3 regions of the Sphingomonas sp. 2378 genome follow, and region 1 is predicted to be linked to each of the others. Evidence: riboswitches for the same ligand, from Rfam matches in the RefSeq annotation. Region 1 holds a riboswitch; each other region holds the start of a gene.
What was found. Region 1 has a riboswitch for cobalamin ahead of SM191_RS12245 (HoxN/HupN/NixA family nickel/cobalt transporter). Riboswitches for the same ligand answer to the same signal wherever they lie in the genome.
Positions count from the first base shown of each region.

Region 2: another riboswitch for cobalamin. It lies ahead of SM191_RS13455 (TonB-dependent receptor); the one in region 1 lies ahead of SM191_RS12245 (HoxN/HupN/NixA family nickel/cobalt transporter).
Region 3: another riboswitch for cobalamin. It lies ahead of SM191_RS10500 (DUF1636 domain-containing protein); the one in region 1 lies ahead of SM191_RS12245 (HoxN/HupN/NixA family nickel/cobalt transporter).

Region 1 covers NZ_JAXCMJ010000023.1:10,669-20,859, reverse strand. The annotation lists gene SM191_RS12280 (glycosyltransferase) at 1-813, shown strand, start outside; gene SM191_RS12275 (Mth938-like domain-containing protein) at 1,009-1,392, opposite strand; gene secF (protein translocase subunit SecF) at 1,389-2,369, opposite strand; gene secD (protein translocase subunit SecD) at 2,386-3,990, opposite strand; gene yajC (preprotein translocase subunit YajC) at 3,998-4,333, opposite strand; tRNA gene SM191_RS12255 (tRNA-Pro) at 4,526-4,602, shown strand; gene SM191_RS12250 (septal ring lytic transglycosylase RlpA family protein) at 4,800-5,357, opposite strand; cobalamin riboswitch at 5,470-5,672, shown strand; gene SM191_RS12245 (HoxN/HupN/NixA family nickel/cobalt transporter) at 5,838-6,908, shown strand; cobalamin riboswitch at 6,931-7,128, shown strand; gene cobW (cobalamin biosynthesis protein CobW) at 7,307-8,344, shown strand; gene cobN (cobaltochelatase subunit CobN) at 8,350-10,191, shown strand, end outside.
Region 2 covers NZ_JAXCMJ010000028.1:32,942-43,132, reverse strand. The annotation lists gene SM191_RS13470 (acyltransferase family protein) at 1-824, shown strand, start outside; gene SM191_RS13465 (TonB-dependent siderophore receptor) at 840-3,095, opposite strand; gene SM191_RS13460 (hypothetical protein) at 3,196-3,504, opposite strand; cobalamin riboswitch at 3,591-3,808, shown strand; gene SM191_RS13455 (TonB-dependent receptor) at 3,990-6,167, shown strand; gene SM191_RS13450 (hypothetical protein) at 6,190-7,590, shown strand; gene SM191_RS13445 (glutathione S-transferase family protein) at 7,643-8,314, shown strand; gene SM191_RS13440 (tRNA-binding protein) at 8,301-8,660, shown strand; gene SM191_RS13435 (alpha/beta hydrolase) at 8,801-9,727, shown strand; gene pepN (aminopeptidase N) at 9,854-10,191, opposite strand, start outside.
Region 3 covers NZ_JAXCMJ010000017.1:61,029-71,219, forward strand. The annotation lists gene SM191_RS10490 (glycoside hydrolase family 2 TIM barrel-domain containing protein) at 1-1,261, shown strand, start outside; gene SM191_RS10495 (S9 family peptidase) at 1,258-3,522, shown strand; cobalamin riboswitch at 3,693-3,884, shown strand; gene SM191_RS10500 (DUF1636 domain-containing protein) at 3,975-4,382, shown strand; gene cobT (nicotinate-nucleotide--dimethylbenzimidazole phosphoribosyltransferase) at 4,379-5,389, shown strand; gene SM191_RS10510 (histidine phosphatase family protein) at 5,386-5,943, shown strand; gene cobS (adenosylcobinamide-GDP ribazoletransferase) at 5,940-6,656, shown strand; gene SM191_RS10520 (cobyric acid synthase) at 6,641-8,095, opposite strand; gene cbiB (adenosylcobinamide-phosphate synthase CbiB) at 8,083-9,021, opposite strand; gene SM191_RS10530 (aminotransferase class I/II-fold pyridoxal phosphate-dependent enzyme) at 9,014-10,000, opposite strand; gene cobU (bifunctional adenosylcobinamide kinase/adenosylcobinamide-phosphate guanylyltransferase) at 10,028-10,191, shown strand, end outside.

The DNA of each region.
Region 1 (10,191 bases):
GCGGTGGCGCTGGGGCGGCGTTACGGCGTGCCGGTGTCGATCAAGGCACGGGGAGCGGACATCCACCATTGGGGCCATATGCCCGCGACCCGTCACCAGGTCGCGCGGGCGGCGGCGGCGGCGGACGGCCTGCTGGCGGTCAGTGACGCGATGGCGGACGACATCGCCGCGCTGGGCGTCCCGCGCGGGCGTATCCGGGTTCATCATACCGGCGTGGATCAGGCGCGCTTCCAGCCGATCGACCGGGGCGAGGCCAAGGCTGGGCTGGGTGTTTCCGGGCCGCTTATTCTGTCCTTGGGGGCGCTGATCCCGCGTAAAGGACATGGCGTGGTGATCGACGCGGTGGCGCGTTTGCCCGGCGTCACGGTGATGATCGTCGGGGAGGGGGCCGATCGCACCGCCTTGCAGGCGCGGGCCGAGCGGTTGGGAGTGGCGGATCGGGTTCGCCTGATCGGCGCGATCCCGCATGACGAATTGCCCGGACTATTGGGCGCGGCGGACGTGATGGCGCTGGCATCGGCATCCGAAGGGCTGGCCAATGCCTGGGTCGAATCGCTCGCCTGCGGGACGCCGATCGTCATCACGCCAGCGGGCGGGGCGGGGGACGTGGTGACCAGCCGCACCGCCGGACGGATCACCCAGGCCGAGCCGGAAGCCTTCGCAGTGGCGATCCGCGACGTGCTGGACCAGGCCCCCGATCCCTGGGCGGTCCGGGCAGCGGTGCGGGACTTCACCTGGCCGACCAATGCGGCGGCGCTGCATTCGCATCTGGCGGAACTGGTGTCGCGCACGGGTTCCGGCAAACGGTCTTAAGGGGTTTGTTCGCGCGGAGGACGCAGAGATGTCTCGCACAGGGCAATGCCCCACCTCCCCAACAGCCGCTAATCGCAGGTTGAAGGCGCAGCACGCGAATCTTCTCCGCGTCCTCCGCGCCTCCGCGCGAACAAAAATCTTCCGGTCTTCGCGATCCCGCTTCGTCAGACGCGGAGCCCCATCCGCGCCGAAGCGTCATGCGTCGAGCGGGTAGAGCGCCGCGCAGATCTTGCGGCCTTCGCTGCGCAGCACGCCCCAGGCGCGGGCGGCGGCGCGGCTGTCCATCACTTCGACACCCAGGCCGCGCGCTTCCAGGGCGGCGGCGAAGGCGGCGGGGGCGCGGCGCAGGGTCGCGCCGGTGCCGAGCAACAGGAATTCCGGCGCTTCATCGACCAGTTCGGCGACGACATCCGCCGTCAGCGATTCGAACGGTGGTGGGCTCCACGGCTCATGCCAGTCGGGCGAGAGCAGCAGCGCGGGATAGGCGATGTCGCCGACCCGAAAGCCCGTGGCGGCGAAGCCACGGACGATCGGGCCGGGCGCGGTCGGATCGCGCGTGATGCGGATCGAATCGCTCATGGTTCGCGCGGGGTGATCCGCTCGGCGTCCGAGATGGAGCGCTTGTCGGTGGTGCCCGGCTTCTCGCGATTGGGCTCGGCGCGCAGGCCCAGCGTGATGAGCAGCGAGGACGAGACGTAGATCGACGAATAGGTGCCGACCACGATGCCCAGGATCATCGCCGCGGTGAAGCCGCGCAGCACATGGCCGCCCAGCAGCAGCAGCGCGATCAGCGCCAGCAGGATGGTGACCGAGGTCATCACCGTGCGCGGCAGCGTCTCGTTCACCGACAGGTTGATGATCTCGCGCATCTCCATCTTGCGATAGCGGCGCATATTCTCGCGGATGCGGTCGTCGATGACGATCTTGTCGTTGATCGAATAGCCGATGATGGTCAGGAACGCCGCGATGATCGTCAGGTCGAGTTCGAACTGGGTCACCGCGAAGAATCCGAGCGTCACCAGCAGATCGTGGACGATCGCGACGATGGTCGACACGCCGAACTGCCACTCGAAGCGGAAGATGGCGAACAGGCCGATGCCCAGGATCGCCAGCACCACCGCCAGCACGCCGTGCTTGATCAACTCGTCGGATACCTTGCCCGACACCGTGTCGTAACGGCTGAAGGTCGCGCCGGGGAATTGCTGGCCCAGCGCGGTCTCGACCTTGCGCACGACGGCGTTGGTCGCGCCTTCGTCCTTGGAGGCGGGCACCGGCAGGCGGATGCTGATCGTCCGGCCGTCGCCGACCGTCTGGATATTGGCTTCACCCACGCCCAGCCCATCGACGACCGAGCGAACCCGGTCGGCGGAGGGCGGGGTGGGGAATTTCTCTTCGATCATCAGGCCGCCGACAAAGTCGACGCCCAGATTGAGGCCCTTGGCGAAGGTGACGCCGACCGCCAGCAGGGTGAGCGCGAGCGTCAGCCCGAACGCCCAGCCGCGCAGGCGGACGAAGTCGATGTTCGTGTTGTCGGGGACGAGTTTCAGGAGGCGCATGATCTGTTCTCCTGCCTCAAATGTTGATGGTCTTGGGCTTTTCGCGGCGCAACCAGAGCGCCACGAGCATCCGCGTGAAGGTAACGGCGGTGAACACGCTGGTCACGATGCCGATCAGCAGCACGACCGCGAAGCCCTTCACCGGGCCCGAGCCGAGCACGAGCATGATGACGCCCGAGATGGCGTGGGTCACGTTCGCCTCGAAAATGGTGCGGCTGGCTTCCTTGTAACCCAGTTCGACCGCCTGGACGACGTTGCGCCCGCGCCGTCGCTCTTCGCGAATCCGCTCGTTGATCAGTACATTGGCGTCGACCGCGGTGCCGATGGTCAGGATGAAGCCCGCGATACCCGGCAGGGTCAGCGTCGCGTTAAGCATCGCCATGACGGCCAGGATGACCAGCACGTTGATGACGACCGCGATGTTCGCATAGATGCCGAACCGGCCATAGGTGAGGGTCATGAACACGATCACCGCGACCGCCGCGATCGCCGAGGCGAGAATGCCCGCGCGGATCGAGTCGGCGCCCAGGTCAGGACCGACGGTGCGTTCCTCGACGACCTTCAGGTCGATCGGCAGCTTGCCCGAACGCAGCGAGATGGCAAGCTGGTTGGCGGTATCGACGGTGAAGTTGCCGCTGATCTGGGCGCGACCACCGAGGATCGGCTCGTTGATGTTGGGGGCCGACAGCACCTGGCCGTCGAGGATGATCGCGAAGGGCTTGCCGGTATTTTCCTGCGTGATCCGCGCGAACTTGCGGCCGCCCTGCGCGTCGAAGGTGATCGCCACCTGCGGCGCGTTGGTCTGCTGGTCGAAGGTCTGTTGCGCGTCGATCAACTGGTCGCCCGAGATGATGACGGGGCGTTTCACCGCGATCACCGGTGCGCCCAGCGGGTTGCCGGGATAGGGCAGGACCTGGCTGCCGGCGGGAGCATTGCCCTTGACCACTTCGACCGGGTTGGCGGTGGTGTCGACCAGCTTGAATTCCAGCTTGGCGGTCTTGCCGATCAGGTCTTTCAGCGCCTGCGGATTTTGCAGGCCGGGCACCTGCACCACGATGCGGTTGGAGCCTTGCTGGAGGATGGTGGGCTCCTTGGTGCCCAGCGCGTCGATGCGGCGACGCACGACCTCGGTCGCGGTCTTCATCGCGGTATCGACCGCCTGGGTCAGCCCCGCCTGGGTCGGCTTCAGGACGAAGCGCGAGGTGTCGACGACCTGGATGTCCCATTCGCGCTGGCCGGTCATGCCCGCCCCGCCGCCGGTGATCGTCAGCAGCCGCTCGCGCGCCGCATCGACCTGGGACGGGTCGCGCAGCATGAAGCTGAGCTGGCCGCCACGGACCGAGATGTCACCGATGTCGATACGCGGATTGCCGCGCCGCATCTCGGCCGCGACCTGGTCGCGCATCGTCTCCAGCCGGGTATTGGCGAGGTCGGCGGTGTCCGCCTCCAGCAGCAGATAGCTGCCGCCCGCCAGGTCGAGGCCCTTGTTGACGCGCGGATGGGGGATCGCCCCCCATTTGTCGGTCATGCTCTCGGGCAGGAAGCTCGGGATCGCCAGCAGGCACAGGGCCGCCAGCAGCGCGACGATGGAAGCGACCTTCCAGCGGGGGAAATCCAGCATCGGTGGATCAGTCGTTCGCGGGCTTGGCGGTGGGATCGACCACGTCGGTCAGCGTCGCCTTGACCACGCGGACGCGGACATTGGGGGCGATCTCGACCTCGACCAGCGTGTCCTCGACGCGGGTCACCTTGCCGACGATGCCGCCCGCCGTGGTGACCTGATCGCCCTTCTTGACCCCCTCGACCGCCGCTTGCAGCGTCTTCATGCGACGCTGTTGCGGGCGGATCATCAGGAAGTAGAAGACCACGAAGACGAGGAGCAGCGGCGCGAGGCTGAGGAACGAGGCGGCGCCGCTGGACGCGGCGGCCCCGGTGGTTGCCTGGGCGGTGAAGGGAATGAACATTCGGACCCGTCTATGCTGAATGGGCACGGGCACCGGCCGACCGATGACGATCGACAAGCCCCCATGTCGGATAGCCTGCCCGCTACCATCGCAGGCGGACAGGCGCAATGGAGAGCCGGATGTGGTGTCGGCACCGTCGCAACATCAAGGCTTGCATCCCACGGAAAACCCGCCTAGAGGCCGCCGCTCGGTCGGGGCGTAGCGCAGCCTGGTAGCGCATCACACTGGGGGTGTGGGGGTCGCAGGTTCGAATCCTGTCGCCCCGACCAATCTTCTTCCTACATGGGCGGATGACGGCGGAGCGGGCGGAAGCCCGTTCTTTCGCCATGCCCATTCCTCCCTGCGCAAAGCGCGGGGAGGGGGACCGCCGCGCAGCGGTGGTGGAGGGGCGAGGGGCGTTTGCCCCTCCACCACTCGCTGACGCGAGCGGTCCCCCTCCCCAAGCAAGCTTGGGGAGGATTGGGCGTTACCGCACCGTCATCCCCGCCGCCGTGATCTGCGACAGCAAATTCGCCCGCACCGCATCCGTTACCGGAGGCAATGGCCGCGCCGCCTTGCCGTGGCGCAGGCGTTCGCGGTCCTTTTCGTCCGGCTCGACCCGCCGGACCCGCACCGCCGCCCTGCCCACCGCGCGCAGGCCCAGTTGCTCCGCCGCGCCGCGTGACAGGTCGATGATCCGCGACGATCCGGCGAACGGCCCGCGATCGTTGACCCGCACGATGATCCGCCGCCCGGTGTCCAGCGCCGTCACCTCGACATAGCTGGGCAGCGGCAAAGTCGTATGCGCCGCCGTCGCCCAGCCTGGGCGGAAGCGTTCGCCATTCGCGGTGCGCTTGCCCGATTCGCCGCCATACCAACTGGCATAGCCCAACATGTCGTAGGTCGCGTCCTCGGCGGGGACATAGGTGACGCCGCGCACCGAATAGGGCTTGCCGATCCGCACCGGATAATCGCTGACCGGCCGGTAGTTCCCGCCGGAGCAGGCCGCGACCAGACAGGCCGCCGCCGGTGTCCATCGGCGCATCGCTTTCCTTATCATGGATGTCGATTAAGCCGCGCACGCCGCCGGATAAAGCCGTTTGCGCCTCCATCCGCCGCAGACTATCCCCATGACGACCGGAACGGGCTTTCAGCCCAGACCGGTCTTTCGCGCCGGTGCCCTTCGGGGCTTGAAACGGGAATATGGTGCAAATCCATAGCTGTCCCTGCAACTGTAAGCGGTGAGCGAGCGATGCCGGTTCCTGCCAACGGGGAACAGCCACTGGAGCCATCCGGGAAGGCCGCATCGCCGACGCTTCGACCCGCAAGCCAGGAGACCTGCCGGTGCGAGTCGCTCTTGCCGCGATCCAGGGGATGGTCATGGCCAGGATATATTGTATCATGCGAGCGACGCCCATCGGCCGATACGAATCGGCCATCTTGCCCGGCGTGCGTCCGTGGGGCGGGATGGTGACCGCGATCGCGGAGTTCGGCCTTTGTCGCAATGACGCCAGGGGTATCACCCATGTCCAACCATCCTGCCGGAGCCCCCCGCGCCCGGTTGCCGCTGAAAAAGCGGGTCGCGCTGTTGATGGGCGCGCTGATTATCGTCAATATCGCCGTCTGGGGCTGGGCGCTGAGCGTGTTCGCGGGCAACAGCCTGATGCTGGGCACCGCCCTGCTCGCCTATAGCCTGGGGCTGCGCCACGCGGTCGATGCCGATCACATCGCCGCCATCGACAATGTCACCCGCAAGCTGATGCAGGATGGCCAGCGACCCATCGCGGTCGGCCTGTGGTTCGCGATCGGCCATTCCGCCATCGTACTGATCGCGGCGACCACCGTGGCGCTCGCCGCCAGCACGCTCGCCGATTTCGAGGCGTTCGGGCAGAGCGGCGGAACCATCGCCACCATCGTCTCGGCCAGTTTCCTGTTCGCCATCGCGATCATGAACCTCATCATCCTGCGCGACGTCTGGACCCGGTTCCGCCGGGTGGCGCGCGGCGAGCCGATGGCGGAGGCCGACGCCGACATGCTGTTTTCCGGGCAGGGGCCGCTGTCGCGGCTGTTCCGCCCGCTGTTCCGCCTGATCCGGCGAAGCTGGCATATGGCCCCGCTCGGCTTTCTGTTCGGGCTGGGCTTCGACACCGCGACCGAGGTGGCCATTCTGGGGCTTTCCGGGGCACATGCCGCCGATGGCGTGTCGCTGGCGACGATCCTGGTCTTCCCCGTGCTGTTCGCGGTCGGCATGGCGTTGATCGACACCGCCGACGGGCTGGTGATGCTGGGGGCCTATGAGTGGGCGTTCGTTCATCCGCTGCGCAAGCTCTACTATAATATGACGATCACGCTGGTTTCTGCCTTGGTGGCGCTGGTGATCGGGGGGATTCAGGCGACCGCCCTGCTGGCCGAGCGGTTCGGCTGGACGGCGGGGCCGTTCCGTTATGCGGGCGCGCTGTCCGAGCATTTCAACGTGCTGGGCTTTGCGATCGTCGGGCTGTTCGTCCTTTGCTGGGGGGCGAGTTTCCTCCTCTATCGCTGGCGCGGGTTCGCGGCGATGGAGGCGCGAATTGCCAAGCCCGGCGCGGCGGGATAAATGCCGCACATCGGGGGCGAAAGTCTCCGAAGATCGCGCCGGTGCCCGCAAGGGCTTCAAACGGGAATGGGGTGCAAATCCCCGGCTGTCCCTGCAACTGTAAGCGGTGAGCGAGCGATGCTGGTGCCCATTGAGGCACGGCCACTGGAGTGATCCGGGAAGGCGCATCCCCTTGCTTCGACCCGCGAGCCAGGAGACCTGCCGGCGTCATGGTCGCTCTTGCCTGGACCCAGGGGATGGTCGGGGCACGGTTCTCCGTCGGAGAGCGACGAAGCCATGCGGCCGGGGCCGCATCGGTCGCCGGTCAGCGGGATGGATGCAATGTCGCGCCCGTCCGTCACCGCTCCGGCGATCCGCCCCATGCCGTGCTCGCTCGTCCGGCGCGTCGGAGAATTGTTTTGCGCGATCTTTCAAAGGTCCCCGTCACCATCGTCACCGGCTTTCTGGGCGCGGGCAAGACCACGCTCATCAGCCATCTGATCCGCAACGCGGGCGGTCGTCGCCTGGCGGTGGTGGTCAACGAGTTCGGCACGCTGGGCGTCGATGGCGACATCCTCCAGTCCTGCGCCATCCCCGACTGTCCGGCGGAGAATATCGTCGAACTGGCCAATGGCTGCATCTGCTGCACCGTCGCCGACGACTTCATTCCCACGGTGGAGAAGCTGCTGGCGATGGAGCCGCGCCCCGATCACATCCTGATCGAGACCTCGGGGCTGGCGCTGCCCAAGCCGCTCTTGAAGGCGTTCGACTGGCCCGCCATCCGCTCGCGGATCACGGTGGACGGTGTGGTGGCGCTCGCCGATGCGGAAGCCGTCGCGGCGGGCCGCTTCGCCCCCGATCTGGATGCGGTGGAGGCCCAGCGCGCCGCCGACCCCAGCCTCGACCATGAAACGCCGCTGTCGGAAGTGTTCGAGGACCAGTTGGCCTGCGCCGACCTCGTGCTGCTCACCAAGGCCGATCTCGCCGGGCCGGAAGGCGTCGCCAGGGCGCGCGAAATCATCGCCGCCGAAGCCCCCCGCCCGCTGCCGATGGTCGAGGCGGTGGACGGTATCGTCTCCGCCGAGATCGTGCTGGGGCTGGAAGCCGCCGCCGAGGACGACATCGCCGCGCGCCCTTCGCACCATGACGGCGCGGACGATCACGAGCATGACGATTTCGACAGCATCTCGGTGATGCTGGGCGAGGTGGATAGCCCCGAAGTGATCGCCGCGCGCATCGTCACGCTGGCCGAACAGCAGGATATCCTGCGCGTGAAGGGCTATGCGGCGGTCGCGGGTAAGCCGATGCGCTTGCTGGTGCAGGCGGTTGGTCGCCGGGTGCGGACGAATTACGACCGCCCCTGGGCCGCAGGCGAGCCGCGCGGCACCCGTCTGGTCGTCATCGCCGAGCATGACCGGATCGACCGGCCTGCGATCGAGGCCGTGCTGAAGGGCTGAACGCGGTGCATCTCGTCTTTCGCGAGAGCCATGGGCTGGAGGAACAGGCGGTTCCACAGGATCTGGGGCAGCGCCCCGGTGACGTGGTCGTGCTGTCCTTCTCCGACAGCGATCTCAGCGCCTTTGCGGCGGGCTGGCGGGCGGGGGGATTTCCCTGGTCGCTGCGGCTCGCCAATCTGGCGGCTTTGGTCCATCCGCTGTCGGTCGACACCTATGTCGAGCGGACTTTGGTTCATGCGAAGGCGATCCTGATCCGGCTGATCGGCGGGGCGGCGTACTGGGATTACGGCCTGCGCGAAGTCGAACGGCTGGCGCGCGAGCGGGGTATCGCGCTCGCCGTGCTGGCGGCGGATGGGCGCGAGGACCGGCGGTTGATGGCGGCATCCACTGTCGATGAGGCGGTGGTGCGGCGGTTGACGGTGCTGTGCGATGCGGGTGGGGCGGATGCGGCGGCGGTGGCTTTGGCGGCGTTGGCGGCAGTGTCGCCCGTGGCTCTTGCCCCTCCCCAACCCCTCCCCCTGCCGGGAGAGGGGCTTTTCGCTGGTACGTTCGCCACAAGCACGCCCCTCCCGCAGGCGGGAGGGAATGGGGGAGGGCCCTCGCCCCAAGCGATGTCGCCTGCGGCCTTGCCCCTCCCCAACCCCTCCCCCTGCCGGGAGAGGGGCTTTGAATTGGCGCCGGTTGGTGGTTGGACCCCAGACGTTTTGCACTGTCCCGCCGCAACCCTGCTGACCGCAACCCGCCCCCGAGTTCTGATCGTCTTCTACCGCGCCTATCTCGCCGCCGCAGATCTGGAACCCATCGCCGCGCTCCACACAGCGTTGGGCGAACGCGGCTTCGACACCATCGCCCTTTTTGTTCCCTCGCTGAAAGCCGAGGGCGCGGGCCCCTGGATCACGCGCTGGGCCAAGGCCCTCACCCCCGCCGCGATCGTCAACGCCACCGCCTTTTCCGCACGCGGCGAGGACGACACCACCCCGCTCGACGGCGCAGGCGTGCCGGTGTTTCAGGTGGCACTCGCCACCAGCGATCGCGAGGGCTGGCATGGCTCGCCACGCGGCCTGTCGCCCGCCGACCTTGCCATGCATGTCGTCCTGCCGGAGATCGACGGACGGCTGTTCGCGGGCGTGGTCAGCTTCAAGCAGCCGGGGACGCGCGACCCCGATTTCGACGTGGCGCTACGCCTCCACCGCGCCGAGCCGGAACGCATCGCGGCGGTGGTGGACAAGGTGGCGGGCTGGGCGAAGCTGTCCGCGACCCCGGCGGCGGAGCGGCGGCTGGCGATCCTCCTGTCAACCTATCCGGGCAAGGACTGGCAGGCGGCCCATGCGGTGGGGCTGGACGGCTTTGCCTCGACGGAGGCGATCCTGAGCGATCTGCGCGAGGCCGGATATGATGTGGAGCCGCAGGCGGATCTTCCCGCCGCCCTGCTCGCCAACCGGATCGCCTGGCCGGTCGCTGCCTATTGCGAAGCGCTAGCTGCCTTGCCCGAACCCTTGCGCGCCGACCTGCTGGAAAGCTGGGGCGCGGTCGAGGATGATCCCTTGGTTCAGGGTGACGCCTTCCATTTCCCCGCGCTCGTGCTGGGTAAGGCCATCGTCGCGCTTCAGCCCGAGCGCGGGCGGCAAGAAGCGCGGGCCGACGATTATCACGATCTCTCCCGCTGCCCGCGCCATTCCTATGTCGCCTTCTATCTCTGGCTGCGGGCGCAAGGGATCGACGCGCTGGTCCATGTCGGCGCGCATGGTACGCTGGAGTGGTTGCCCGGCAAGGCGGTGGCGCTGTCCGATGCCTGCTGGCCCGAGGCGCTGACGCGCGACTGGCCGGTCCTCTATCCCTTCATCGTC
Region 2 (10,191 bases), on a different contig from region 1:
TCGTGCTGGGTGTGGTGCTGGGGCTGCTCAGCTATTTGCTCGATCCCTTTGCCGGGGATCGGCAACAGGCGTCGGGGATGCTGGTGGCGCTGGCCTTTGTCGCGGGGCTGCTGGCGCTGCCGTCGGGGCCGTTGCCCAACCGGCTGGGGGACAGCCATCCGCTCAATGCGCCCGCCTGGACGCTGTTTCAGGAATATATCGCCAACCTGGCCTATGCCCTGGTGTTGCGGCGGTTGAGTCTCCCCTGGCTGGTCGGATCGACCGCGATCGCCGCGCTGGTGTCCGCCGCGACGGCGCTGACGCTCGGCTCCTATGATACGGGCTGGGGACTCGCCAATTTCTGGGGTGCGCCGGTCCGGCTGGCCTATCCGTTCCTGGCGGGGCTGTTGCTCTATCGGCTGGGCGAGCGGTTGCCGCGCGTGCGGCTGGGCTTTGGATGGTTGAGCCTGATCCTGCTGGCGGTCTTCGCCGCGCCGGTGCTGCCGGAGGAGGGCGGGGTGAAGTGGAACGGCGTCTATCAGGCGGCCTGCGTGCTGTTCCTGTTTCCCGCGATCCTGATCCTGGGACGGCATTCGGACGGGGGCCGGGTGACGCAAGCGCTGTGCCGGGCGGCGGGGCGGCTCTCCTATCCGCTGTACATCACCCATTATCCGTTCGTGTATGTCTATATGAACTGGGTGGCGAGCGAGCGTGCGAGCAGCGGCATGACGGCGATGGTCGCGGTGTCGCTCTATCTGTTCACCATCGCCTTCGCCATGATCGCGCTTCGCGTCTGGGACAGGCCGATCCGCCGGTTTCTGGGGCGGAGGGGCGGCGTCGCGTAACGCCGCCCCCGACGCTCAATAGGTGTAGCGCAAGGTCGCGAACACCGTGCGCGGGTTGCCATAATAATTGCCGCGCGCGGTGGAGTTGATGCGGGCATAATAGGTCTTGTCGAACACATTGTTGACGTTGACCGACAGGCCCAGCCGCTGGTTCACCTCATAGCCCGCGCGCAGATCGACCACGGCATAGGCCCCCTGCCGGACGATGGTGGAGGGCACGAACGCCCCTTGCGCGTTGCGGGTCGCCGCCGCACCGCCATAGGTCTCGCTGAACCAGGTCATTCCGCCGCCCAGGCTGGCCCCCTGGAGCACACCGCCCTGCGGCTTATAGTTGGTGAACAGCTTGACCATATGCTCGGGGATGATCGGGGTCAGGGTCAGCCCCTCGACCACCGGGTTGATGTCCGACAGATATTTGGTGCGGGTCAGGCTGTAGCCGCCATTGATCCGCCAGCCCGGCAGGATCTCGCCCGATGCCTCCGCCTCGATGCCGCGTGCGCGGACCTTGCCGAGCTGATAGACGATCAGCAGGTTGTCGGGGTCGTTGATCGTGCGGTTGCGCTGCGTGATCTGATAGGCCGCGGCGGACAGCAACAGGCGCTTGTCCATCAGGGCCAGTTTGGTTCCCGCCTCATATTGGTCGCCGACCAGCGGCTCGATCGGGCGTCCGTCGGGGCGCTGGCGGCCGCCCGAGCTGACCGGACTGAAGCTGTCGGCATAGCTGGCATAGACGTTCCAGTCGCCGGTCACGTCCCACACCGCGCCCGCATAGGGGGTGAAGCGGCCGTTGAAGCCATAGCGGGTCGGGGCCGGGATCGTGCCCGAGGCGACCAGAAGGGTACGGATCGTCGTGTCCCACCACGTCACGCGCCCGCCGCCGGTCAGGGTCAGGCCCGTGACCGGGCTGAGCCGCATCTGGCCGTAAATGCCATATTGCTCCACGTCGGTCGCGCTGCCGCCATAGACCTGGGTGACGAAGCGGTTGGTGCCCGGCACGCGATAGGGCGCCGAGGGGCCATAGGGCTTCAGCGCCGGTTCGGGCGGCGAGACGGGATCGAAGACGTTGATCGTCGCAAAGTTCGACAGGCGGGTATAATAGGAGGTGCCCGAGCTGGCCTGATAATCCCAACCCAGGATCAGCGTCTGGTCGCGGCCGAAAAGCGGAAAACTGCCGATCGCATTGAAGTCGAAGGCGCGGGTCTGTTGCTTGCTGTCGCCGCGATAGGCGATCTGGTTGGTGACGCCCTGATTGGCGGCGGTCACCGGCTGGCTGCCGATATAGCTGTAGATGTCGATGCGATCGACATCGGTATAGAGCCCGGTCGCGCGCAGCGTCCAGCGGTCGCTGACCCGGTGCGCCAGTTCGGCGAACCCGCTCCACGTCCTGGATTCGAACCGGTTCCATTCCGCACCCAGATAGGTGGAGCGATCGACCGACAGCAGCCGCCCGTCGCTGCCATCGCTGCCGCCCGCATAGCCGGGCAGGCCCGACTGGATCGCGGGGCGGAAGCGGTCGTAATTGCCCCCGACCGTCAGGGTGGTGCGCTCGCCGATCTTGAGCGCGCCCGTGGCATAGGCGGCGACGCGGTTGCGGTGCGCGGTGTCGAAGAACTGGTCCTGATCCTGGCCCATGACCCCGAAGCGGAACCCCAGCCGCTCGCTGGCGGGGAGCGACGCGTCCAGCTCCAGCCGGACATTGTCGAAGCTGCCCAGCCCCGCCACCGCCTGCACCCGCGCGGTGTCGAGCGGGCGTTTGCGGACCAGGTTGATGCTGCCCGCCGGATTGCCCGCGCCGCTGAACAGCCCTGCGGGACCGCGCAGCACCTCGACCCGGTCATAGAAGAACAGGTCGGGCACCACGGCGGGGAAGGCGAGGGCGAAGGTCGGGACACCGTCGATCAGGTAATTGTTGATCGCGAAACCGCGCGAGAAATAGGACGGGTCCTCGCTGCCCACGCCGTTGACGGTGATGCCGTTGGTCGCGGTCAGCGCATCTTCCAGCGTGAACAGATTCTGCGCCTCGATCTGGTCGCGCTCGATCACCGTGACGGTGTTGGGAATGTCCTTGAGCGGGGTCACGGTCTTGCCGACCTCGCGGCCATAGCTTTTGCCGAGCACGACGATGTCGTTGCCGGTCTGGTCCCCCGCTCCATTGTCGGTCGACGGCGTGGCACGGTCCGCGACGATGGGCCGGGCCCCCTCGGCCAGCGCCGGTGCCGCCACCCCCGACAGAGCGAGCGCAAGCGTCTTCAATGCCGAACCAGCCAGCATGTCGTTCCCCAATCTTCTATTGATATGCAGTCGCAATAGTCATGAGGTGCGCGGGCGTAAACCCCCATCATGACAAAATCATCATCTTGGGGTCGGCGGGTCAGCGGCGGCGGCGCGTCTTTCCGCCGGAGGGGGCCATGTCTTCGGGCGGTTCGCCGGACTCGACCAGCTCGACGACCTCGAACGCATAGCCGAGCCAGCCCCGCTGGCGCATCGCCTCGGCCATGGCGGCATCGTTCGCCTTGGCGTCCTTGCGCGACTTGGCATGGCCCCAAAAGACTTCGGTACGACCACCGCCCAGATCGGCGACGATCCGCCAATAATGGGTGAAGGGCGCGGCGGTCGGGCCGATCGTCTTCACATAGCCATCGGCCATGGTGGCGGTCAGATAGCGGGTCTTGCGTGCCATCATGCCGTCATAGCGCGGCTCGGCGCGATGCTCATCACCCTTGACGCCGCTGCCGCCAGCCCCCTACCGATGCGACGCCGGAATAATCCGGCAATGATCGCGCCGGTTCTCCCGACAAGGGGGATTAAAAGGGAACGCGGTGAGGGCGGCGACGCCCGAATCCGGGGCTGTCCCTGCAACTGTAAGCGGTGAGCGGATACGCACGGGGCGGCGATGGCCGGTCCAGCCACTGGGGTGACCTGGGAAGGCGCGTATGCCGCGATGACCCGTGAGCCAGGAGACCTGCCGGCGTCAGGTCGCTCATGCCTGGTCCAGGGGATGGCCGAGGCTAAGGTCTTTTCCGACGAGCGACGCCAACGATGGCGGAGGCGCAATGGTTTGCCATGGCGAGTGCGGAAGAGCGTCCAGTACGCATGGCATCCGGCCGTTCGGAGACGAACGGAAAAGCCTCGGCTTGTTTGCGACGAGACGCTATGGGCAATTGTATGTTATATCATTACAGATTCGGAGCGGTCCATCTGGGCCTGTGGGGTGGCGCGGCGCTTGTCCTGGGGACGGGACCCGCCTGGGCGCAAAAGGTAGAGGGGCAGGGGGCCGATGCCACCGTGCTGGTCGTCGGCACACGCGATAAACAGGCGCTGGATACGCCCAACGGCACGGCCAGTCGGCTGGGCCTGACCCCGCTGGAGACCCCTGCCAGTATCGCGTCGCTGGATGGCGAGACGATCCGCGCGCGGGGTGACCTGTCGATCGTCGATGCGACCACGCGTGCGCCGGGCATCGCCAGTGTCGCCAATCCCGGCAATGGCGGCACCGCGCTGTCGGCGCGGGGCTTTTCGGGGCAGGGATCGGTGCTGCAACTGATCGACGGGGTGCGGCTGTTCCCGGCGGCGGGGACGATCACCTTCCCGACCGATCCCTGGATGGTCGAGCGGATCGACGTGCTGAGCGGTCCCGCCTCGGTCCTCTACGGCCAGGGCGCGCTGGGCGGCGCGGTCAACGTCGTGATGCGCAAACCCACGGCGCAAACGCATGGTCAGGCCGAGATCGGCTATGGCGCACAGGACAGTGTCCGCGCCGCCGCCGGGATCGGCGGACCGTTGGGGGAGGCGCTGGGCTATCGCGTCGATGCCAGCTATCGCCGTTCGGACGGCTATGTCGATCGCGGGCATTCGGACAGCGTCGCCTTGTCGGGGACGCTGAAATGGACGCCCTCGCCGATGTTCGCGGTCACGGTGCGGGGCGATCATGGCGACCAGCGGCCGATCGGCTATTTCGGGACGCCGCTGATCGACGGGCGGCTCGACCTTCGAGTACGCGACCGCAACTATAATGTCGGTGATGGGCGGATGCGGTTCCGCGACGACCGCGCCTCGGTCCAGATCGATTGGACGCCGAGTGCGGTGATCAGCCTGTCCAACATCGCCTATTATCTGACCAGCGATCGCTTCTGGCGCAATCTGGAGAATTATTGCTGGGTGGGCGCGGGCGGCACCTGCACGGATGGTTCGACCGGCACCCCCGGCACGATCCGGCGGAGCAGCAATTACGGCATCCGTCACGACCAGACCCAATGGGGCGATCAGGCGAGCGTGACGTGGCGGACCGGGCTTGCCCCCGGCATCACCAATGCGCTGGTGGTGGGCGGGGAGGCCAATCTGGTCCGCTTCACCCATGAGAACGACTTCGGGTCGGACGCGCAAGTCGATGCGGTCGATCCCTTCGCCTTCGATCCCGGCCGCTTCCTCGATACGCAGGGGATCGCGCCCCGATACCGCACCCGCACGACCGCGCTGGCGGTCTTTGCCGAGGACCGGGTGACGCTGGGGGCGAAATGGTCGGTGATCGGCGGCTTCCGCTATGAGGAGAATCAGGTCCGTCGCTGGGCCATCGCCTATCCGGGCGGGACGCGGACCGACAGCTTCGTCTTCGAAAAGACCTTCCACAATGCGACCTGGCGGGCGGGCGTCGTCTATCAACCGGTGCCGACCCTGTCGCTCTATGCCCAATATGCCACCGGCGTCGATCCGCTGGGCACGTTGACCACGGTGTCGACCGGGCAGGTGGGATTCAGCAACGCGCGCGGCCATCAGGTCGAGGCGGGGGCCAAATGGCTGTTCCTGGGTGGCCGGGGCAGCGCGACGCTGGCGGCCTATCGGATCGTGAAGACCGGGCTGCTGGCGCAGCGTACCCTGTCGAGCCCCGTCGAGCAGGTGGGGCAGCGATCGGCCCAGGGGATCGAGGCGGCGGTGTCGGTCGATCTGCCACGAGGATTCGGGATCGACGCCAACGGCACCGTCCTGGATGCGCGGTTCGACGATTTCCGGTCGAGCGGCGTCGATTATACCGGCCGCACCCCGCCGAACGTGCCCGAGACGCTGGGCAATCTCTGGCTGCGCTGGGATGCATCGGCCAAGGTGCAGGCGCGGGCCGGGCTGCGTTATGTGGGGCCGCGCTTCTCGGACAATGGCAATGTCTTTCGCATACCCGGCTATGCGACGGTGGACGGCACCCTGTCCTATACGCTGAGCCCGCGCCTCGCGCTGGACCTGCGGGTCTATAACCTGTTCGACAAGGCCTATGCGGTCACCGCCTATGGCGACCAGCAATGGCTATTGGGGCGGCCGCGCGCGCTGGACATGGGCATCCGTGCGGCGTTCTGACCGTGCCTGGGGAAGGTCGGCCGTGCGGCTGGCCTTCCTCGTGCATCGCTGGGCGGGGATCGTCGCCTGCCTGTTCTTCGCGATGTGGTTCGCGAGCGGGCTGGTGATGCTATACGTGCCCTATCCCGCGCTGTCGCCCGCGCAAGGCTGGGCGGGGGCGACGCCGATCGACTGGAGCCGGGTCGATATCGCGCCGCGAGGCGAGGGTGGTGCCCGGCGGATCATGCTGGAGATGCGCGACGACACCCCCGTCTGGCGGATCGAGGGGGCGGAGGGGGAGACGCGCATCCAGTCGGCGGAGGCGGGTTCCGCGCCCGCTGCCGTCGATGCCGCCTATGCCCGCCGCGTGGCCGCGCGCTTCGGCCGGGCGGCGGTGCGCGGGGTCGCGCCGATCGGGCATGACCAGTGGACGGTGGCGGGCGGTTTCGACCGGCACCGCCCCCTGTGGAAGGTCGCACTGGCCGATGCCGCCGGGACCGAGCTTTATGTCTCCAGCCTGACCGGGCAGGTGGTGCAGCGGACGACGTGGGATCAGCGTTTCTGGAACTGGCTCGGCTCGGTGCCGCACTGGATCTACCCCACGGTGCTGCGCCGTGACGGCGGGCTGTGGCGGCAGGTGGTGATGTGGGTGTCGGGGCCGTGCATCGCAGTGGCGTTGACCGGCATGTGGATCGGCATCCTGCGCCTCCGGGCGGGGCGGCGGCGCTATCGCGGCGGGCGGGTGAGCCCCTATCGCGGCTGGATGCTCTGGCACCATGTCAGCGGGCTGCTGGGCGGTGTGATGCTGACCACCTGGATCGTCAGCGGTTGGCTGTCGGTTGATCCGGGACATGCCTTTGCGGGGAGCGCCGCGCCGCCCGAGGCGATGCGGGCCTATGCGGGGCAGGCGGGCGAACCCGTCGCGCTGGACCGGCTGGCGCGCCTGGCACGGGGCACCCGCACCGTCGAATGGAGCGGCGATGCGGGATTGCGGCGAATTGCGATCGACCGCGCATCGTCGCATCCGCGCTGGCTGGAGCAGGCGGGCCTGGTCGCCGCGCGGCCGGTCGTCCCCGCCCGCGCGGCGATGCTGGTGCCCGGCGGGCGGCTGGTAACGAGCGAGCGGCTCGACCGGCCCGACTTCTACTGGACCTCCACCGCGCGCCTGCCGGTCGTGCGGATGCGGTTCGACGATCCGGCGGCGACATGGCTGTATGTCGATCCGATGAGTGGCGCGGTGATCCAGCGACAGGACCGCGTCCGGCGCGCCTATCGATGGGTCTATACGTTGCTGCACTGCTGGGACTGGCCGTGGCTGACCGCGCGGCGGCCCGCCTGGGATCTGTGGATGTGGGTCTGGTCGATCGCCGGAATGATCCTGTCGGTCAGCGGCGTGGTGGTCGGCTGGCGGCGATTGCGGCGTCCCGCGCGCATGGGCGGGTGAAAACATGCGTGTCGGGCTTGGCGTGGGGGTGGGCGCCCGCTTAGATGGGGGCATGTGGCAACTCTACCAATTCCCGCTCTGTCCCTTTTCGCGCAAGGTCCGGCTGTTGCTGGGCGAGAAGGGCGTCGGTTACGAATTGGTCCGCGAATCGCCGTGGCAGCGGCGCGACGAATTCCTCGACATGAACCCCGCCGGGCAGACCCCGGTGATGGTCGATGAGGAGCGCGGCGTGTTGCTGGTCGATTCGATGGCGATTTCGGAATTCTTCGAGGAGACGGTCGAAAAGTCGGCGATGATCAACGGCACCGCCATCGGCCGCGCGGAGATACGGCGGCTGGTGACGTGGTTCGACACGCATTTCTATCAGGACGTGACCGGCCCGCTGCTCCACGAGCGCATGGTCAAGCGGGTGGCGCGCACCGGCAGCCCGGATGCCAAGGGCCTGCGCGAAGCGATGAAGGCGGCGGTCGGGCATCTCGACTATACCGATTATCTGCTCGACCATCGCAACTGGCTGGGGGGCGCGACGATGAGCCTCGCCGATCTGGCGGCGGCGGCGCAGATTTCGGTCGCCGATTATCTGGGTGGCATCGACTGGAAGGGGCATGAGCAGACCGCGCGCTGGTATCGCGGGTTGAAGAGCCGCCCGTCCTTCCGCCCGCTCCTGTCCGAGCGGATGGAGATGGTCACCCCGCCTTCGCATTACGACAATGTCGACTTCTGACGCGCCCGCCGATCGGATCGGGATCGAGGATTTCCTGGCGGTCGACATCCGCGTCGGCACCGTCATTGCCGCCGAACCCTTCCCGGAGGCGCGCAAGCCTGCGATCAAGCTGACCATCGATTTCGGGGAGGTGATCGGCGTCAAGCGCTCCTCGGCGCAGATCACCCGGCATTATACGCCGGAGACGCTGGTCGGGCGGCAGGTGGCGGCGGTGGTCAACTTCCCAGCCCGTCAGATCGGGCCGATGATGTCCGAGGTGCTGACCCTGGGCTTTCCCGATGCGGAGGGGCAGGTGGTGCTGATCGCGCCGGATCTGGCGGTGCCCAATGGGGGGCGGTTGTTCTGAAGTCGAAGGCCACGTCCTACCGGTAACCACTTGGCACTGCCTGACTGTTAGCCTTAACATTTTATCTTGCGCCGCGCGCCTCGACGCGTACCATTCCCGCTCGACCGTAGGGACATAACCCACGGAGGACAGGAGGGGATATGAAGTCCAATCGCTGGGTCGGCCATGCCATGGCCGCCATGCTTGCGCTATCAGTCGCGCCACCCGCCATGGCGCAGGGCGACCAGATGGCACCGATCGCCATACCCGCACAGCCGAACGCCATCGCGCTCAACACCGGACCCTTGCCGGGCGCGAAGACCAAGGAAAGCTGGCACAGCCAGTATAACAGCGTCTTCGCCCGCAACGTGACCGAGGCGACGCTGACCCCCTTCCTGCCCGATCCGGCCAAGGCGACCGGCGCGGCGGTGATCGTGGCGCCCGGCGGCGGGTTCCGCACCCTGTCGATGCAGAACGAGGGCTGGGACGTGGCCAAGGCGCTGGCCGACCGCGGTATCGCCGCCTTCGTCCTCAAATATCGGCTGAACCAGACGCCCGCCGATATGGGCGCGTTCGAGAAGTCGATGGCGGAGATGTTCTCCAGCGTGGCGCGCCCCGCCGCACGGCCCAGCCCGCAAGACGCGCTGAAGGGCCTGGCGCCGCAGATCGCCGACTCGCGCGCTGCCTTCGCGCTGGTCCGTCAGCGGGCGGGGGAGTGGAAGGTCGATCCGAACCGGATCGGCATGGTCGGCTTTTCGGCGGGCGCGATGCTGACCGTGGCGACGGTGCTCGACGGACAGGCCAGGCCCGCCTTTATCGGCGACATCTATGGCCCGCTCCAGCCGATGACCGTCCCCGCCGACGCGCCGCCCATGTTCGCCGCGATCGCCGCCGACGATCCGCTGTTCGCGGGCAAGGGCTTCGGTCTGATCGACCAGTGGATGGCGGCGAAGAAGCCGGTCGAGTTCCATCTTTACGGTCGGGGCGGGCACGGCTTCGGCATGTATCCGAAGGCAACGACCAGCACCGGGTGGTTCGACGCCTTTTACCGCTGGATCGTGATGGAGGGGTTCCTGAAGGCGAAATAATCCTCCCCTGGAAGGGGTGGGGGCCAGCGAAGCTGGTGGAGGGGGGAGTGCCACGCGGGACTCGACTTGTCGAAGCCCCCCTCCACCACCGCTTCGCGGCGGTCCCCCTCCCCGTGCCGGGGAGGATCACTCGAGGCTCTTGGACGCCTGCTCGAACAGATCCTTGGACAGCCCCGGCGTCCCGACGATGCGGATCAGTTCCGCGCACATCAGCCGCGACCGCTTGGTGTCGAACCGCCGCCAACGGCCCAGCGGCGGCAACAGCTTGGCCGCCGTTTGCGGGTTGAGCCGGTCGAGCGCGATCAACTGGTCCGCCAGGAACCGGTAACCCGATCCGTCGGCGGCGTTCAGCGCGCGCTGGTTCATCCCGAACGCCCCGATCAGCGCGCGTGCGCGGTTGGGATTGGCGAGGGTGAAGTCGGGATGCTGGGCCAGCCGCTCCACCACCGCGCCCGTGTCCCCCC
Region 3 (10,191 bases), on a different contig from region 1:
CGTGGGCGACGGCGTGATCCAGTCGGACCGCACCCCCGACCCCGAATATTATGAGATGGCGCATGTCCAGTCGCCGGTCCACTTCACCCATGAGGGCGGCGGCTGGCAGGTGGTCAACCGCCACGACCATATCGACCTGTCGCGCTTCACGCTGGACTGGACGGTGCTGGAGAATGGCGTCGAGACGGCGCGGGGCAGCATCGCCACGCCATCGGTCGCGGCCGGAGCGAGCGCCCCCCTGTCCTTCGCCCTGCCCCCGGCGAAGGACGCAGCGGCCGAACGCTCGCTGATCCTGCGCGCGCGGACCAAGGCGGGGGCGATCCCGCCGCTGCCCGCGGGTCATGTCGTCGGCTGGGAGCAGTTCGCGCTCTCCGCCCCGGTCTTCGCCGCCACCACCGCCGGATCGGTCGTGCCGGAGGAAAGCGCCGACGCAATGACGCTGAAAGCCGAAAATGCGGTACTGGAGATCGACCGCGCAACGGGCCTGGTCCGCCGCTATGCCCGTGACGGCAAGACCTTGCTGACCGGCGGCGCGCCCAATTTCACCCGTGCGCCGACCGACAATGATGTGGGTGCTGGCGTGCCCAAGAGCCATGCGATGTGGCAATATTTCTCCGAGCATCGCCGCCTCGACCATATCCAGCGCGAGGGCAACGCCATCGTCGTCGATCACGACATGGGCGTGGGATCGGTCAAGATGCGGACCCGCTGGACCATGGCTCCCGACGGCAGCGCGACCGCGACGGTGCGCTTCACGCCGCTCCGCGCGACATTGCCCGATCCCTTGCGCGTCGGCCTCGCCTTCGCGACGCCGGGGCAGCAATTCGGCCAGGTGAGCTGGTTCGGGCGCGGCCCCTGGGAAAGCTATGCCGACCGCAAGACCGGCGCGAGCATCGCCCGCTGGAGCGGCGCGCTGGCGGACCAGTATCACGACTATGCCCGCCCGCAGGAGAGCGGCAACAAGACCGATGTTCGCTGGGTGCAACTGACCGGCACGGGCGTGGGGCTCCGGGTGACGGGGGCGCAGCCGCTGTCGGTGAACGCCCTGCCCTTCCCCTATGCCGACCTCGCGATGAAGCCGCCGGGCAAGGCGCATAGTTCGGATATCCGCCCGCATGGCGACGGCACGCTGCTGATCGACGCCGCGCAGGCCGGGGTCGGGGGCGATACCGGCTGGAACCTCGATGGCCGCGCGCACATGCCCTATCGCATCGCGCTCCAGCCGCTGACCTACAGCTTCACGATCGGAGCCGCCCAGTGAAGCGACTTGCCCTCCTCGCCCTGTCGCTGACCACCTCGCCCTTGGCGGCGCAGACCGTGCCCGACCGGATCGCCACGTCGCTGGCGCTTCGCGACCAGTGGCAATGGCTGACCCGCGATATCGCCTCGCCCGCCGAATGGGATGCGGACGGGCGGCATTTCCATTATCGCAAGACGGTGGCGGGCGGCTTCGCCTTTGTCGATGTCGACGCCGCCACCCGCGCCAAGGCTCCCGCCTTCGACGCCGCCGCGCTCGCCCCCGCGCTGTCCAAGGTGACGGGCAAGCCGGTCGAACCTTCCCGCCTCCCCTTCGAGCATTTCGCCTATTCGCCCGACCGCACGGCGATCCGTTTCTCGATCGGTTATGACGACACCGTCTATCGCTGCACCGTCATCCGACCGGTCTGCACCATCGTCCCGCCCGAGAACCCTGCCCGCCCGCGCGGATTTGGCGTGGTGCGCGACCTGCGTATTCCCGCCGACAACCATCCCCGCCTTTCCCCCGATGGCAGGCTGGAGGCGCTGGTCCTCGACGACAATCTGGTCGTGCGGACCGCGAATGGCGGCAAGGAGGTCTGGCGCTCCCAGGACGGCAGCCCCGCCAATTTCTACGACCCCGAAACCATCGCCTGGAGCCCCGACGGCCGGCATATCGCGCTCCAGCGCGTCCGCCCCGGCTATGCCCGCATGGTCACCCGCGTCCTCGCCGCGCCGCCGGGCAAGGTCCACCCCGAGGTCGTCCAGCAACTCTATCCCAAGCCCGGCGATGCCGTGGATCAGGAATCGCCCGTCCTGTTCCGCGTCGCGGACGGCCAGCGGACCGAGATCGACCCGGCGCTGTTCGCGGGTGCCTATACCCTGTCCGCCCCCGAATGGCGCGCGGACAGCAGGAGTTTCGCCTTTGACGATCTGAAACGCGGCTTCGGCGAAGCGAAGATCATCGCGGTCGATGCCGACACCGGCGCGGCCCATGCCGCCGTCACCGAAAGCGCGAAGACCTTCGTCTTCCGCGACCGCATCTGGTCGCACGACGTGAAGGGGCTGGGCCGCGAAATCCTCTGGGCGTCGGAGCGGGACGGATGGCGGCATCTCTATCTGATCGACGGCGCGACCGGCCGCGTCGTCCGCCAGATCACCAAAGGCAACTGGGTCGTCCGCGACATTGCCAAGGTCGATGACGAGAAGCGGCAAATCTGGTTCTCGGCCAGCGGCTTCGTGCCGGGCGAAGACCCCTATTACAAACACTGGTTCCGGGTGGATTTCGACGGCCGCAACCTGACCCGGCTGACGCGCGAGAATGCGACTCACGAAGTCCGCTTCTCTCCCGACATGACCACTTACGTCGACGTCTTCTCCCGCACCGACCTGCCGGAGACGATGGAATGGCGTGACGCCCGCGATGGCCACCTGATCCAGACGCTGGAAAAGGGCGACATCACCGCGCTGACCGCCGCCGGGTTCCGCCCGCCCGAACGCTTCACCGCCAAGGGCCGCGACGGCAAGACCGATATCTACGGCCTGGTCGTCCGCCCACGCGACTATGACCCGGCCAGGCGCTATCCGGTGATCGAGAACATCTATGCCGGACCGCACGACAGTTTCGTGCCCAAGGGCTTCTGGCCGTTCGGCGCTTTCTCCGGCGGCGACAAGGTCATGGGGATGCAGCAGCTCGCCGATCTGGGCTTCATCGTCGTGATGATCGACGGCATGGGCACCGCCAACCGCTCCAAGGCCTTTCACGACGTCGCCTGGAAGAACCTGGCCGATAGCGGCTTTCCCGATCGCATCGCCTGGATGAAGGCGCTGAACGCGAAGGACCCCGCCGCCGATATCACCCGCGTCGGTATCTATGGCGGCTCGGCGGGCGGGCAGAGCACACTGAATGCGCTGCTCTTCCACCCCGAATTCTACAAGGCCGGGGTCGCCTATGCCGGGTGTTTCGACAACCGGATGGACAAGATCGACTGGAACGAACAATGGCTCGGCTATCCGGTCGACCGGAGTTATCTGGACGCCTCGGGCGTGGTCCATGCCGGGCAGTTGCAGGGCAAGCTGATGCTGGTCGTCGGCGAGCAGGATTCCAACGTCGATCCCGCCAGCACGACGCAGGTCGTCGATGCGCTGATCAAGGCGGACAAGGATTTCGACCTGCTGGTCGTCCCCGGCGGCGAGCATACCGCCGGGCGCTCCACCGGCCCGGTCGCATATGCCATGCGGCGGCAATATGCGTTCTTCCTGAAGGCTCTGCGCGGCGAGGAGTGAGTTTCTTCCGCATATCGTGCGCACCACCCCGGCGCAGGCCGGGGTCCAGTTTCGGCGCACAATGGAGCGCACCACATCGCGAACGGCGCCTGGACCACGGCCTGCGCCGGGGTGGAAAAGAGGAGGAAGGGGCCGGAAGGAAAGAATTGCCTCCCCTCCTCCACACGCCTATCGCTCCTCCCGCGACAGGTTCCCCTTGGCGGGGGATGAAAAGGGAATGGGGTGCGATGCCCCGGCTGCCCCTGCAACTGTAAGCGGCGAGCCGTTCGCCATCACGCCATTGGGGGCAGAACACCCCTGAGAAGGCGGCGGACCGGCCCCGACCCGCGAGCCAGGAGACCTGCCCGTCGCGGTCGTCCTTCGACCGGTCAGGGTGTGCCGGACGGACGGGGGTTTCCCCTCGCGCGGGCGACGGCGCTTTGTGGAGAATGCCCCGTGACCGAGTCCGTCCCATGCTGAAACCCGCCACCAACGGCCCCGCCGTGGTCGCCTGCAACACCTGTCGCCTGTCCGACGACGTGCGCGAGAATGACGACGGCAAGCGCGGCGGCGCGCTGCTGGTCGAGGCGTTGCGCCGCGTCCAGGCCTCCGACCCCGCTTATGCCGAGGTGGCGGTCGAGGAGATGCCCTGCCTGTTCGCCTGCCAGTCCTTCTGCACCGTCCATCTGCGCTGCCCCGGCAAGGTCGGCTATGTCATGGGCAAGTTCGCCCCCGATGACGATGCCGCCCGCGCCATCCTGGACTATGCGCGGGCCTATGCCGCCAGCGACTGGGGGCAGGTGCCGTACAAGCAATGGCCGCAAGGGGTGAAGGGCCATTTCCTCACCCGCACGCCGCCCGAAGGATTCGTCGTCGAATGAAGGCTTTCCCCACCGTCGCCGCGTTCGAGGCGGCACTGGCCACCTTGCCCGAACCCGATGCGGCCGCCCGTGACGCGGCGACCGCACGGCAGGGCCAGTTGACCAAGCCCCCCGGCTCGCTGGGCCGGTTGGAGGAGATCGCGATCTTCCTCGCCGGATGGCAAGGCCGCGAGCGTCCCCGGATCGAACGGGGCCGCGCCGTCATTTTCGCCGGGAATCACGGCGTCGTCGCGCGCGGGGTCAGCGCCTTTCCGGCGGAGGTGACCGCGCAGATGGTCGCCAATTTCGCCGCCGGAGGAGCCGCGATCAACGCGCTGGCGGCGGCGGCGGGGCTGGCGCTGTCGGTGGTGCCACTCGATCTCGACCGGCCCACCATGGACTTCACCACCGCACCGGCGATGAGCGAGGCGGAATGCCTCGCCGCGCTGAACGCCGGGGCCGACGCGGTGGGCGATGCCGACCTGCTGGTGCTGGGCGAGATGGGGATCGGCAACACCACCCCCGCCGCCGCGCTCGCCGCCGCCAGTTTTGGAGGCGATGCGTCCGACTGGGTCGGCCCCGGCACCGGCGTCGATGCGCAAGGCCTGTCGCGCAAGGCTGTCGCCGTGGCCGATGGCCTGTCCCTGCACCGCGACCATCTGGGCAGCGCCTTTGAAATCCTGCGCCATCTGGGCGGGCGGGAGATTGCGGCGATCGCGGGCGCGGTGCTGGCCGCGCGGGCGAAGCGCGTACCCATCGTGCTGGACGGCTTCATCGGCACCGCCGCGATCGCCCCGCTCGCTTTCGCCAATCCCGGGATCGCCGCCCATTGCCTGGCGGGCCATTGCTCCGCCGAGCCGGGGCATGTCCGACTGCTCGACCGGCTGGGGCTGACGCCGATCCTGTCGCTCGACATGCGGCTGGGCGAGGGTAGCGGCGCGGCGGTGGCGGTGCAGGTGATCCGATCGGCGCTGGCCGCGCATGACGGCATGGCGACCTTTGCCGAAGCGGGGGTCGCCACCGCGTGACCGGGTTCCGCCTCCATCTGCTTCGTCACGGCGAGCCCGAACTGACGGGGCGGATGCTGGGGCGGACCGACAGCCCGGCGACGGCACGGGGCCTCGCCGCCTGTGTCGAGCGCGCGCGCGGGGTGGAGGTCGTGCGACGGATCGGCTCCGACCTGTCGAGAGCCCGCGCCTGCGCCGAGGCGATCGGCCCGACCGAGATCGATCCCCGCTGGCGCGAACTGGACTTTGGCGACTGGGACGGACTGGCCCCCGACGCGATCGACCGGGCCGCGCTCGATCGTTTCTGGCATGACCCCGACGACGCCCCGCCCCCCGGCGGCGAGCGCTGGTCCGATCTGGTGGCGCGGGTCACCGCCGCCATCGCCGACTTGCAGCCCGAGCCCACATTGATCGTCACCCATGGCGGGGCGATGCGCGCCGCCTTGCATGTGCTGTGCGGCTTCGACTTCCGCGCCGTCTGGGCCTTCGCCCTGCCCTATGCCAGCCTGTTGACACTGGAAGTGTGGGACGGCGTGCCGCGCACGGCGCAGGTGACCGGGCTGGTCACGACATGAGAACGCTGGTCGTCGCGCTGGGCTTCCTGACCCGCCTGCCCATGCCGCGGGTGGAGGCGGATGCCGAGGATTTCGCGCGGGCGATCCGGCTCTATCCGGTGGCGGGCTTGGCTATCGGGGTGATCGTCGCGGGCGCGGGCTGGCTGGGGGCGCGGGTCGATCCGTGGATCGGGGCGCTGGCGGCGCTGATCGCCTGGGTCTGGGTGACGGGGGCACTGCATCTGGACGGACTGGCGGATGTCAGCGACGGGCTGGGCGCGGCACATGGCGACCGGTCGCGGCTGCTGTCGGTGATGGCCGATCCGCATATCGGCAGCTTTGGGGTGGTGGCGCTGGTGATGCAGTTGCTCGCCAAGCTGGTGCTGCTCCACCGCGTGCCGCCAGAGGGCTGGGCATGGATCGCGCTGATCCCGGCGGCGGCGCGGATCGGGCCGTTGGTCTGGGCACGAGTCCTGCCGCCGCTCCGGCCCGGCGGCCTGGGGGCGATGGTGGCGCGGGCGGTGCGTCCCTTCGACCTGATCCTCTCGGGCGTCGTCGTCACCGCGATTATTCCCTTCTGGCCGCCGCTGGCCGCCCTGCCGCTCGCCATCGGTGCGCTCTTCCTCTGGTTCCGGCGCAAGCTGGGCGGGATGACCGGCGACGTGCATGGCGCGGGGATCGAATGGACCGAAACCGCCCTCCTCCTCGCCGCCGCGCTCTATTCCCTGCCCTGAGCGATCCGTAGCAGCGCGTCGCCATCGACATGCGCCTCCAGTACGGCGGCGATGGCGTCGAGCGCATCGTCCACATCGCCCCGGTGATCCGGCCCCGCCCCCTCCACCCCGATCCGCGCGAGCCACGCCGCGCGCTGCGCCGCTTCACCCAGCAGACCGTGGATATAGCTGCCCGCAACCAGCCCATCGGCGCTCATCGCGCCCTCCGCCCGGCCATCGGCCAGATGCCCGATGGGCCGGAGGGTGTCGGGGCCGTTCGTGCGCCCCAGGTGGATCTCATACCCCGAAAAGCCCGCCCCCAGCGCCTCGCCGGTGACGGGGCGAACGGTCTTCTCGCCGGTCAGCACCGTCTCCACGTTCAGCAGCCCCAGGCCATCGACCCGGCCCGCCGGCCCCTCGATCCCGTCCGGGTCCGCGACGCTCCGCCCCAGCATCTGGTATCCGCCGCACAGCCCCAGCACCGGCCGCCCGCGCCGATGATGCGCCGCGATGTCGATATCCCAACCCTGCGCGCGGATGAAGGCGAGGTCGGCGATCGTCGCCTTGGACCCCGCCAGCACGATCATCGCCGCATCGGGGATCGGCTCGCCGGGGCGGACCATGACGAGGTCGACCTGCGGCTCCAGCCTTAGCGGATCGAGATCGTCGAAATTGGCGATGCGCGGCGTGATCGGACAGGCGATCACCACCTGCCCCCCGGCCCCGGCGCGCGACCGTTCCAGCACCACCGCATCCTCGCTGGGCAGGCGCGCGGCGTCGGCAAGCCACGGGATCAGCCCCAGCGACCGCCAACCGGTATGCTGCGCGATCACGCCCAAGCCATCGGCGAACAGCGCCGGATCGCCGCGAAACTTGTTGACCAGGAAACCCCGGATCATCGCGGCATCCTGCGGGTCGATCACGGCTTTCGTCCCGACCAGCGAGGCGATCACCCCGCCCCGGTCGATATCCCCCGCCAGCACCACCGGCACCCCCGCCGCACGCGCGAAGCCCATATTGGCGATATCGCCAGAGCGCAGGTTGACCTCGGCGGGCGAGCCTGCGCCCTCGACGATGACGAGGTCGCACTCCGCCTCCAACCGGCGATAGCATTCGACCACCTCGGGCAGCAGCCCGATCCGCCCCTCGCGCCATTTCGACGCAGGCAGCATCCCCCGCACCTGCCCGCGCACGATCAGTTGCGAGGTGCGGTCGCCCTGCGGCTTCAGCAGCACGGGGTTCATGTCGACATGCGGGGGCACCCGCGCCGCCATCGCCTGGGTCGCCTGCGCCCGCCCGATCTCGCCGCCATCCGGCGTGGCGGCGGCGTTGTTGCTCATATTCTGCGGCTTGAACGGGCGGACGCGAAGCCCGCGATTGGCGAAGAGGCGGCACAGCCCCGCGACCAGCACCGACTTGCCCACATCCGAGCCGGTGCCCTGGATCATCACGCCAGCCATGCGACACCCCCCGCGATCACCCAGAGGAGCAGACACGCCCGCGCATAGATTTGCAGCGCGGTGACGATATCCTTCGGAGACGCGGCCCGCCCCTCGCGCCCGATCCATGGCTTGATCTGGGTCACGCCGTCATAAGCGACCGGCCCCGCCAGCGCGACGCCCAGCGCGCCCGCCATCGCCGCTTCCGGCCAGCCCGCATTGGGCGAGGCATGGGCGCGTGCGTCCCGCCGCATCACCCGCCAGCCCCGCGCGCCCGCGACGCACACCAGCGCTCCCGCGATCCGGGCGGGCGCCCAGTTCGCCCCATCGTCGATCCGCGCCGCCGCCCAGCCGAACGCCCGCCAGCGCGGCTCCTTATGCCCGATGATGCTGTCGGCGGTGTTGATCGCCTTATAGACCCACACGCCCGGCAGCCCGAGCAGCAGCAACCAGAATAGCGGCGCGACGATGCCGTCGCAGAAGCTCTCCGCCAGCGTCTCAATCGCGGCGCGCGAGACGCCCGCCTGATCCAGCCGCCCGGTATCGCGCCCCACCACCCGCGCGACAAGCGCACGGGCGGCGAGCAGATCGCCGCGAAGCAGGGCCTCGGCGACGGGCCGGACATGGATGTACAGGCTGCGCTGCGCGAGCGCGGGCCAGGCGAGGACGGCGCTGGCGATCCACCCCCAGCGACCGAACAGAAGGTGCGATTCCCGCTCGAGCCACCATGCCAATCCGCCGGTCAGGGCGATCAGGACCACCATGGTCAGGACGCCCAGCCCCCGCCGCACGCCCTCCGGCCGCTTGGGGGAATTGCCCAGCCGCTCCGCACAATTCAGGAACCGCGCGAACGCTCCCACCGGATGCCCGACCCGCGCATAGAGCCGATCCGGCCAACCGATCGCGGCGTCCAGCGCCAAGGCCGCCAGCGCTACGGGGTCAGCCATGGTGCAATGCCCTATCGAGCCGGTGCAGGTCGTCAGCGACCGGCACGCCGAACCGCAACCGCTCGGGTGCGTCGGCAAAGGGCCGGACCAATATCCCCGCCGCCGCCAGTCGCGCGAAGATCGCCGGGGCGTCGGGCGTCTCGACCATGCGGAACAGCGGGCACGCGCCTCGTGCGGTCAGTCCGTGCCGGGCCAGCACCGCGTCCAGCGCGACCGCCCGCTCGGTCAGCGCATCGCGGGTCGCGGCGATCCAGCCGCGATCGGCATAGGCGGCGCTACCCCAGACGATGGCATGGCTTGACACCGGCCAATCGCCCAGCAGGGCGCGCAACCGCACGAGCCACTCTGGCTCGGCGATGACGAAGCCCAGCCGCAATCCCGCCAGCCCGAAGAACTTGCCGAAGGAGCGCAAGCCGATCACCCGCTCTCCCCCGGCGAACCCCGGTCCCGGCATGGCGTCGGCAAAGGCTTCGTCCAGGACCAGCCAGCCGCCCGCGCGCGCCTGTGCGTCCGCCAATTGGGTCAATTGCTCCGGCGAGCGATGGACGCCATCGGGATTGTTGGGATTGGCGAGCAACAGGCTCCCCGCCCGCCCCGGCCAGTCCTCCAGCACGGCGTGATCGACCCGTGCCGTCGCCACCGCCCCATGCGTGCCATAGCCGGGCCGCACCGCGACGATCGGCTGCGCCACGCCCAGCAGGGGCAGCAACCGAAGCGCCATCTCGCTCCCCGGCACCGCTGCCACCCGTTCCGGCTCCGCACCGAAATGCGCCGCCGCCAGGGCCTCCAGCCGGGCGAGCGCGCTTCGATCCGGCAGCGGCCCGGCATCCACCGCCAATCCGGCGGGCGGTTGCCACGGCATCGGGTTGATTCCGGTCGACAGGTCCAGCCATGGCTCGACGACCTGCGGGAACAACGCCCTAGCCGCATCGATCCGCCCACCATGATGGGTCAGCGCGGCCATTTCCGCTTGCGTCACAGCCCCGCTCCCGCGATGCGCAGGGGCATGACGAAGCCCCGGACCATACTCGTCCTCGGCGGTGCCCGGTCGGGCAAGAGCCGCCATGCGCAATCGCTGGCCGAGGCGATGACGCGCGAAGGTTGCTTCATCGCGACGGCGCAAAGCTGGGACGACGAAATGCGCGACCGCATCGCGCGGCACCAGGCGGA